Regions from separate parts of the Vibrio sp. JC009 genome, predicted to be linked through region 2. Evidence: predicted binding sites of a transcription regulator. Region 2 holds the regulator's gene; each other region holds the start of a gene.
The links. Region 2 encodes PurR, which represses purine synthesis genes. Its sites were predicted from a motif close to TNANGNAAACGTTTNCNTNA; they were not measured.

Region 1 (3,125 bases), 560 kb from region 2:
TGATAAGGTGCTTAAAGCCAGATATAAGAAACTTTGCCGGGTTTATCATCCGGACGCCGGTGGCAGTGATGAGGATATGAGAAGGCTGAATACTGCTGTGAAGATCCTCTCTTCCCGAAAATAATATAGAGTAGTTAAGTAAGAGTCGCATATGCGGCTCTTTTTGTTTTTACCCTTCATTGACTTCAGTTTATGGTCACCTTGACCTCTGCCGGCCAGCAGGCAGGTCCCCATAGCAGACACGCATAAACCCATCCATGGGGCTTGACCTTGCCATCCCTGGCAAGGACAGTCTGCTATGGGGACCTGCCTACTGACCAAAGGCTCCTTTAAATCCTCTTGCTGCCATACAACCTTGCTGTAATACAAATGCTATAGATCACACTTGGATAGAAAACACGCAAATTAATGGTTGCAAACTGAACAAATATACATTACTGTTCTTTTATACAGTATGTACAGGAAAACAGTATTATGCTTCAGGTAAACACAACTATTCATTCAGGCTCGTACACAAGTAACCCAATTCTTTCTGGTCAGGCCGTTGTATCACGCTATGAATCAGATATGTATCAGCAGTTGGCGGCGCTTTCCCAACGTAAACAGTGGATACTATTTACCGCCCAGTGTCCTCGTCCTGTATATGCTGAGCTGTCTCAGTATGAGATTAACTGTTCTAACATCATTCATATGAAGCCTTCCGCTGTTTCCACAGAAGAGGAAATTGTCATCAAAGCGATTAAGGCCAGAACCGCAAGCGCTATTGTTGCCAGCGGACAGTTAAACTATACCGCGAAAGCCCGTATTCAGAAGTGCGCTGCAACTTCTAACTGTCAGGTGTTTTTCCTGAATAATGGTCCTGGTCTAGCCGGAAGCATTTGTCACTAATCGCCAACACAAAGGCTAGGATCTCGTTCCCATACTCCAGTGTGGGAATGCATACCTAAGCTAAAGTATTATGCATACTTCCCCCCTCTATCAGCTCCATTTAACCGCTAATTACAGTCAAATTGCACCCGCAATTCCAGAGAAAAAGCAAACGTTTGCTTTTTCTCTGGCAGCTTTAAATAGTTCTGGTATCATTCGCACATCTTTAGCGAGTGACGCAACTCGCGGTTATATCAGGATTAATGATAGGAAAGTCTCTATGAATCTCGCAGATCAAGTTCTTGCCGTAAATGATGATTTACCCATTCGGACAGATAAACCCGTGCACAGCGGAAAGGTTCGCTCTGTATACTGGCTTACGGAAGAAGACAGTAAGAGACTGATTAAAGAAAAGAATTACGATGTAGCGCCGGATGCTCCGCTGGCAATTATGGTGATAAGCGATCGTATTTCTGCATTCGATTGTATCTGGAAAGGTGAAGGCGGTCTGAAGGGTGTTCCGGGTAAAGGTGCTGCATTAAATGCGATTTCTAATCACTGGTTTAAACTGTTCCGTGAAAATGGTCTGGCTGACAGCCATATTCTGGACATCCCCCACCCTTTTGTCTGGATTGTTCAAAAAGCCAAACCGGTCATGATTGAGGCTATCTGTCGTGGCTATATCACAGGTTCAATGTGGCGTGCTTATGAAAAAGGTGAAAGAGAGTTTTGTGGTATTCAGCTTCCTGAAGGTCTGGAAAAAGATAAGCCACTGACCGATCTGCTAATGACGCCTTCAACTAAAGGTATACTGAAGGGGATTCCGGGTGTTCCTGAAGCGGATGATGTAAATATCTCGCGCAAGAATATTGAAGATAACTTTGCTGCTTTTAATATCTCTAAAGCTGAAGATATTGCTCTGTATGAAAAACTTCTGAAAGAAGGCTTTGGTGTGATCAGCAAAGCGCTGGATGATGTTGGTCAGATATTTGTGGATACTAAATTTGAGTTTGGTTATGTCACCAACTCAAAGGGTGAAGAAAAACTTATCTATATGGATGAAGTGGGTACACCGGATTCATCTCGTATCTGGGACAAGGCTGAATACCAAGCTGGCAATATTGTTGAAAACTCGAAAGAGGGCTTCCGTCAGTTCCTGCTAAACCACTTCCCGGATCCGGACATTCTGCTGAACAAGGAAAGAATGGACGAGCGTATGGCACTGGCAGAAAACAATGAACTGCCTTTGGAAGTGATGCAGATGGTATCGGATACCTATACCGGCATTGCTGAGAAAATCACAGGTAAGAAAATTCATCTGAGTGATAACCCTAAGCAGGAAATTATCCAGACTCTTAAAGACGAATACGATTTAATCTAAGAATCACGGCTGAAAATCCCCTGGCAAATGCCGGGGGATTTTTTATTGAGCTACACTTCAATAAGGGATCAAGTAAACCTCTTTCAGGTAGCTCCATCATGTCAGCCAGTGATAACAAAAATATCAGCTCCTCTCCAAATGAGACAGCTCAGTCCGTTGTCCGGATCGTTTGTGATATAACCAGAGAGCTCAATCCCGACGCGCTTGAAAACGGCGGATTAGGGCTGGACAGTAATCTGGATCATGACCTGGGATTAGACAGCCTTGCCCGTGCTGAACTGTTGATTCGTATTGAAGCCCATTTTAAAGCTTCGCTGCCTGAGCATACGCTGACCTCCATTGAAACACCCAGAGATCTGATCAAGGCCCTATTGCAGGCAGACACCAGCGTTAAACCTGATGCCATTGATAACGCCATCAGCCAGGTTACGCTGGACTCAGTGGAAAGCCACCCAACTAAGGTTAAGACTCTCCAGGAGCTGCTTAGCTGGCATGTAAAAAAACACCCTGACCGCCCTCACCTTTATGTGTTTCAAAATGCCGATAAAGTGGATGAAATCAGTTATAAAACTCTGCACAGCAAGGCTGTAGAAGTCGCAGCCGGTTTAATAGATAAAGGCGTGGAGCCAGGGGATCGCGTTGCCATTATGCTGCCTACCTGCAATGACTATTTTTTTAGTTTCTTCGGAATACTCTTTGCGCGGGCGATTCCCATTCCTATCTATCCACCAGCGCGAATGCAGCAGATAGAGGATCATCTGAAACGCCACGCCAGTATTTTAAAAAACGCCCAGGCAAAGCTGCTGATTACGGTGAAGGAAGCGAAACCTCTGTCTCAGTTGCTTAAGCTGCAGGTGTCATCAGTGGAATCGGTTGT
Region 2 (3,125 bases):
CGCTTACCTGGTAACCTTCATTCTGAAAGTAACCCACAAGCTTGCTTCTGGTCACAATATCATCTTCTACTACTAATACATGGCTGCTCATAATCACCGCTTTCATTCAGTCCAGAGTTATTAATGGGATTCTATTCATAACTATTAACAATTCTAGTTCATATTGCCGGAACTGTGAAAAACATTACTGTTTATTGACTCAACGCAAGTATCTGAAGTTGCGTTAATTTTTAAATATAAAGTGTCACATTTTTTCATATTAGTGGTTAGTTTTATTCATATTTTTTGTTTACACTTATAATCAATATATTAATAAGACTTGGTAGGAATTCAGTGATGGAAGAAACAAAAGCGTTTAACGAAAAGAGAGCGGAAATTTATTGGTGGTTATCCAGCCTTTTTGCCAAAGAACTAACTCAAAAAGAGCTTGATGCTTATCAGACACCGGAAATACGTTCATTTTTATCCGGCCTTGGTGAAAATGAGATCTTAAAACCATCAGTCGACAGACTGACAGATGCACTGAACCGCCTGCAGGACAGAGAAGACGCACAACTAGAGCTTGCTGCTGACTTTTGTGACCTGTTCCTGAAATCAGATAAGGGCGGAGCACTACCTTATGCTTCACTGTATATCGGTGACTCTGGCCTTTTGAACGATAAACCCGCTCAGGAAATGGCCGAGCTGATGCAGAAAAAAGGCATCGCCATTCAGGAAGGCTTAAATGAGCCAGCTGACCATATTGCTCTGGAATTAGACTTCCTGGGCAACATGATTATCCGTTCCAACGAGCTGGAAAAGCTGGAACATATTAATGACGCGCTTATTGAGCAAAAAGCCTTTATCGAAAAATATATGCTGAGCTGGTTCCCTCAATTTAGCGAGAAGTGCCAGAAGTTTGATGAATTTGGTTTTTATGCCAGCGTCGCAGCCTTTCTTGTGGACTTCTGCAAACTGGATTGTACATACTTAGGCGGTGAATAGTACCCATTAAGTATATTTGTGAAGAAACGCCCGTTTAGGGCGTTGTCTGCCGAAGCAAATAGGTCTAAAATCGGGGCCGCAATCGATAAAATATGAATCTTGCTGCAAACCGCTATCACTTTTAATAGCGGTTTTTGTGTTTTAATCACAACTCAACCTACTGTTGATAATACTATAATAAACACAAACCATTTGATGTTGGCAGCATACACAGGACAAATTTATGGCCACAATTAAAGACGTAGCACGCCTGGCAGGTGTATCTACCACTACTGTATCCCACGTTATAAATAAAACCCGTTTTGTTGCTGAAACCACCCAGCAAAAAGTAATGGAAGCGGTTAAAGAATTAAATTACGCACCAAGTGCTGTTGCACGCAGCCTTAAGTGTAACTCAACCCGTACCGTGGGCATGCTGGTAACTCAGTCAACTAACCCTTTCCTTGCTGAAGTTGTCGATGGCTTTGAAAGCTACTGCTACCGTCAGGGCTATACGCTGATCCTGTGTAATACCGGCGGTATCTACGAGAAACAGCGTGATTACATCCGAATGCTGGCAGAAAAGCGCGTTGACGGCATTTTTGTTCTCTGTAGCGACCTGACTCCTGAGCTTCAGGAAATGATTGAAGGCCTGACTGATATTCCTAAAGTGATTATGGACTGGGGCCATGGCGAATCACTGTCAGATAAGATTATCGATAACTCAGAAGAGGGTGGCTACCTTGCGACCAAATATCTGATAGAGCGGGGCCACGAAAATATTTTCTGCCTGAGCGGTTTCAGAGACAGAACGCTTTGCATTGAGCGTATTCAGGGTTATAAGCGCGCTCTTGACGAGTTTAATATTGAGTTTAACGAAAAGAACATTCTTGAAGGTAACTTTGAGTGTGATACTGCCGTTGAAGCCGCTGATAAGATTCTGGCGATGGAAAACAGACCAACAGCCGTTTTCTGTTTCAACGATATTATGGCGCTAGGGCTGATGAGCCGCCTGCAGGAAAAAGGCATTCGCATTCCGGAAGACATCTCTGTGATCGGTTATGACAATATCGACCTTGCAGCCTACTACTCTCCACCGCTAACGACTGTGCACCAGCCAAAACGCCGTGTAGGTAAAACCGCGTTTGAAATTCTGCTGGAGAGAATCAAAAACAAGGAGCATGAGCGTCGTATTTTTGAGATGCACCCTGAAATAATCTCGCGTAAGAGTGTTTTGGTTCGTAACTGAGTTGTTAAATAAAAAGAGTTTCTGTTAAATATCTCACCCAATATTACCTATCTTTTTTGAACAAAGATCACGTTAACCATCAAATAGCGTGATCTTTGTTCATTTTTTTACTATATTTATTAGGTCACGACCAAGGCAAACCATTTGAAAAAATGGGACGCAAAGCCACCGGCCTTAGCCTATAATTAGTTTAACCAACTGATTTTAATAGAAAGGCAGCGGGGTTGCCGAAAGCAAATTAGCATTCAGAAAACGCGAGTTTTACCGTTTTCTGACAACAGATCACATAGATTTGCTAATTTTCTCGGAAACAAATTGGTTGAAGCAATTTTTAACCCGAGACAAGCACCATGGATAAACCAGTATTAAAAGATTCACTCAGACTTTTCGAACATTTTGGTAAAGTCAAATCACGTTCAATGTTTGGTGGATTTGGCATTTTTGTTGATGAGACGATGTTTGCTCTTGTCGTAAATGATGCCCTTCATATTCGCTCAAACGATTCTACAATTGAAGAATTCAAAGCTGCTGGCTATAAGCCTTATGTTTATAAGAAGCGTGGATTCCCGGTTGTTACAAAATACTTCGCACTTCCGCAGGACTTTTGGGATGACACTAACGACATCCTGAAAATTGCTGAGCATGCCCTAAATCTCGCTAAGGAAGAAAAGGCACACCAGGCAGAGGAAAAACCAACCCGCCTGAAAGACCTTCCAAACCTGCGTCTGGGCACAGAACGCATGCTAAAAAAGGCCGGGATTAATTCCGTAGCCGAACTAAGACAAGCTGGCTCTGTTGGCGCATTTAAAGCGATCAAACAGACAAACTCAACCGTTAGCCTTGAACTGCTTTGGGCGCTGGAAGGCGCACTAAAAGGCAAGCACTGGTCTGTGATTACTAAAGAACGCAGAGA
Region 3 (3,125 bases), 460 kb from region 2:
TGACACCCTGAAGGCTGAATTCGCCGATACCGAAAGCCATACCACCGATACCAAATACCAGAGTTACCGCAACAATTGCCAGGTTGCGTGACTTGTGCAGGTCGACATTGTTTTTGATTAGTGTGTTCAGACCAACAGTTGCGATAGAACCGAACAGCAGAATCATGATGCCGCCCATTACCGGAACCGGAATAGTCTGAAGAATCGCGCCAAGCTTACCAACAAGAGCCAGAACGATGGCTGTGACAGCTGCCCAGGTCATGATTACCGGGTTAAATGCTTTTGTCAGCATAACCGCACCTGTTACTTCACTGTAGGTTGTGTTTGGCGGAGCACCAACCATAGAAGCAGCCATAGTTGCCACGCCGTCACCCATAATAGTGCGGTGCAGGCCAGGCTTCTTCAGGTAGTCTTTACCCGTTACCTGAGAGATTGCCAGCATATCGCCAACGTGCTCAACTGCCGGAGCAATCGCCACCGGAATCATAAACAGGATAGCGTTGATGTTAAATTCAGGCATGGTGAAGTTTGGTAGAGCCAGCCATGAAGCCTGAGCAACCGGTGTGAAGTCCACAATACCCATAACAAGGCTGATGGTGTAACCAACAGCGATACCGCCAACGATTGGAAGCAGTTTAAGGAAACCTTTAGCAAATACGCTGATCGCGATTACTGTCAGCAGTGATGCACAGGAGATCCATAGAGCAAGGTCCGCATCCACAAGCTGAACTGCACCGTCACCGGTTTTGCCCAGCGCCATATTAACTGCGACAGGAGCCAGACCCAGGCCGATAACAATGATAACCGGACCCACAACAACCGGTGGCAGAAGTTTATGAATAACCTCCACACCTTTCGCTTTAATAACGGCACCCATAAGCACGTAAACCGCACCAGCTGCCATCAGGCCACCCATAGTACCTGCGATACCCCAGGTCTGGACACCGTACATAATAGGAGCAATAAAGGCGAAGGATGAAGCGAGAAAGATAGGAACAGAGCGGCGGGTGATAAATTGGAATAAAAGAGTACCGACACCGGCTCCGAAAAGTGCAACGTTTGGATCAAGACCTGTAAGAAGAGGAACAAGAACCAATGCACCAAATGCGACGAAGAGCATTTGAGCGCCTTGAATTACGTTTGTCATGATGGTTTCCATTGTGTGTTAAACAAAATTCGCGGGATTCTATCACTTAGCAAACGTTTGCTTTAGGGGTTCAGATCAAAAAAACTGTGATAAAGTTATCAAAAACATAAATAAGACAGATTGAACTCAGGCCAAATTCTCTCCTCTGACAAAGGTAATTACCTTGCCCCTCTATGCAGAGTTGTTTACCATTTAAGGAGTTACAGTTATCAGACTACTTACAGTTTTAGGGGCACTATGCGCTTTTTCACTTTATTGTTAATGGGATTATTTGTTTTTCCTGTTCAGGCGACTACGAAAGTAAATGTTTTTAGCGTGGAAGTCATGCTGGATACCAACGACGCTGAAGCCGAAACCAAAGCTCGTTCAGAGGGTCTGAAAAATGTCATTGTCAGGGCCTCTGGCGAAAAAAATGTGGCGGATAATGCGATAATTAAAAAAGCATTAAGAAGCAGTTCAAAGTATCTTTCACAGATCGGCTATGGTGAGCAATCAGGAAATCCTACGCTGAAAATGGTTTTTAACCCGCCACAGATTCAGTCGCTACTGACTCAGGCGCAATTGCCATACTGGTCAGATGAAAGGGCAAATCTAGCCGTCTGGGTTGTTGAAGAAAACCGCCGCGGACGTGAGATTCTTTGGGAACAGTCTGAAAGTCCGTTTATCAATCAGCTTCGTTACTATGCCGCACTGCGTGGATTACCGGTTACCGTGCCCGTTGGAGACTTTGAAGATGTGACCGGTATTGCGCCAACGGATCTCTGGGGAGGTTTCTTAGAACCTCTTAGTAATGTCACCAAACGCTATCCGGTTGACGCCGTGCTTGTGTTGCGTGTTCATAAAATGGGTTCAAAAGATGGTATACGCTGGTCGCTTTACGACTCAAAGCCTGAAATGCTGACCTCGTTATCACTGCAGCCTGTTAGTGGAACACAAGTGGGCCAGACGGCTCAGGCGCTTGAAAAAGTGATTGATGAGGTCACTAATTACTACGCTCAGAAAAGTGCAGTGAAAAGAACGGGAGAGTCTTCAGAATCTGTCCTTGCTGACTTTATCGGTATCAGCAGTGCCAACAGTTTCTTTGTTTTAGAAAAGCAGTTAAAGCAGATGCAGAGTGTTGCATTTGTAGAAGTGGTTCAGGTAGTTGGTCAGCGTGTTACCTTCAGAGTGAATCTGCTGGCTTCTGATGCTGAGTTTGAAAATGAACTGATTCAGAACAGCGATATCAAAAAAATTGACCGTGAGTTTACCGAAGCCGTTCCGCAGCTGGATGTGGTTCCTTCCGACAATGTGGAAACCGGAATAACGCCTTATGAGGGAAGCTCTGAAGCCAATACTGTTTCAGCAGAAGAGAAATCAGACCTTTCTTCTGGCAGTGAACTCTCAGGAATATCAGAAAATAGTCTGATATATGAGTGGCTAAGATAATTTGAAGTGGGTTAGCTTTAAGTAAGCCGGACAGTCGTTGAGCTTGTCCGGCTTTTTTCTTTTACAGTATCTCTAATACCTGCTCCGGCGGTCGGCCAAGTCTGGCTTTTCCTTTCGCCAACACAATAGGCCTTTCAATCAGCTTAGGGTTTTCTGCCATAGCCTGAAACAGTTGCTCATCGCTTAGCTCCGGATTGCCCAGATTCAGCTCTTTATAAACCGCCTCTTTGGTTCTCATCATCTTTCTGACTTCAGCTAACTCCAGTTGCTGAAACAACGCTTTTAAATCCTCAGCAGAAGGTACATCTTCCAGATATTTTACCACTTCAGGTGTGACGCCATTTTCTTCTAACAGCGCCAGTGTCTGACGGCTTTTTGAGCATCTTGGGTTGTGATAAATCACGACTGACATAAGCTTTCCTTAAGATTTAGTTATTGTAGGGATAAAAATCTGTCCCGCTGAACCATGAGCTGATCAATCCGGGCGTCGTACCTTGCCTGCTTTAAGCTGCCCAGTTCCGCAATCTGGCTTGCCTGAGTATAGTTCATC

Region 1: L3Q72_RS06495 (phosphoribosylaminoimidazolesuccinocarboxamide synthase) is a predicted target of PurR. The motif match lies at 1,032-1,051, and genes of this name have one in related genera.
Region 3: L3Q72_RS10925 (uracil-xanthine permease family protein) is a predicted target of PurR. The motif match lies at 1,193-1,212, and genes of this name have one in related genera.

What each region holds. Positions count from the first base shown of each region.
Region 1 covers NZ_CP092106.1:1,434,788-1,437,912, reverse strand. Annotated here, with positions in the region: gene L3Q72_RS06505 (hypothetical protein) at 1-124, shown strand, start outside; gene L3Q72_RS06500 (hypothetical protein) at 475-888, shown strand; gene L3Q72_RS06495 (phosphoribosylaminoimidazolesuccinocarboxamide synthase) at 1,148-2,248, shown strand; gene L3Q72_RS06490 (AMP-binding protein) at 2,347-3,125, shown strand, end outside.
Region 2 covers NZ_CP092106.1:1,994,505-1,997,629, forward strand. Annotated here, with positions in the region: gene torR (two-component system response regulator TorR) at 1-91, opposite strand, end outside; gene torD (molecular chaperone TorD) at 337-984, shown strand; gene purR (HTH-type transcriptional repressor PurR) at 1,208-2,212, shown strand; cyclic di-GMP riboswitch class I at 2,337-2,444, shown strand; gene L3Q72_RS08890 (TfoX/Sxy family DNA transformation protein) at 2,563-3,125, shown strand, end outside.
Region 3 covers NZ_CP092106.1:2,458,395-2,461,519, reverse strand. Annotated here, with positions in the region: gene L3Q72_RS10925 (uracil-xanthine permease family protein) at 1-1,147, opposite strand, end outside; gene L3Q72_RS10920 (DUF2066 domain-containing protein) at 1,385-2,575, shown strand; gene arsC (arsenate reductase (glutaredoxin)) at 2,637-2,987, opposite strand; gene L3Q72_RS10910 (M48 family metallopeptidase) at 3,008-3,125, opposite strand, start outside.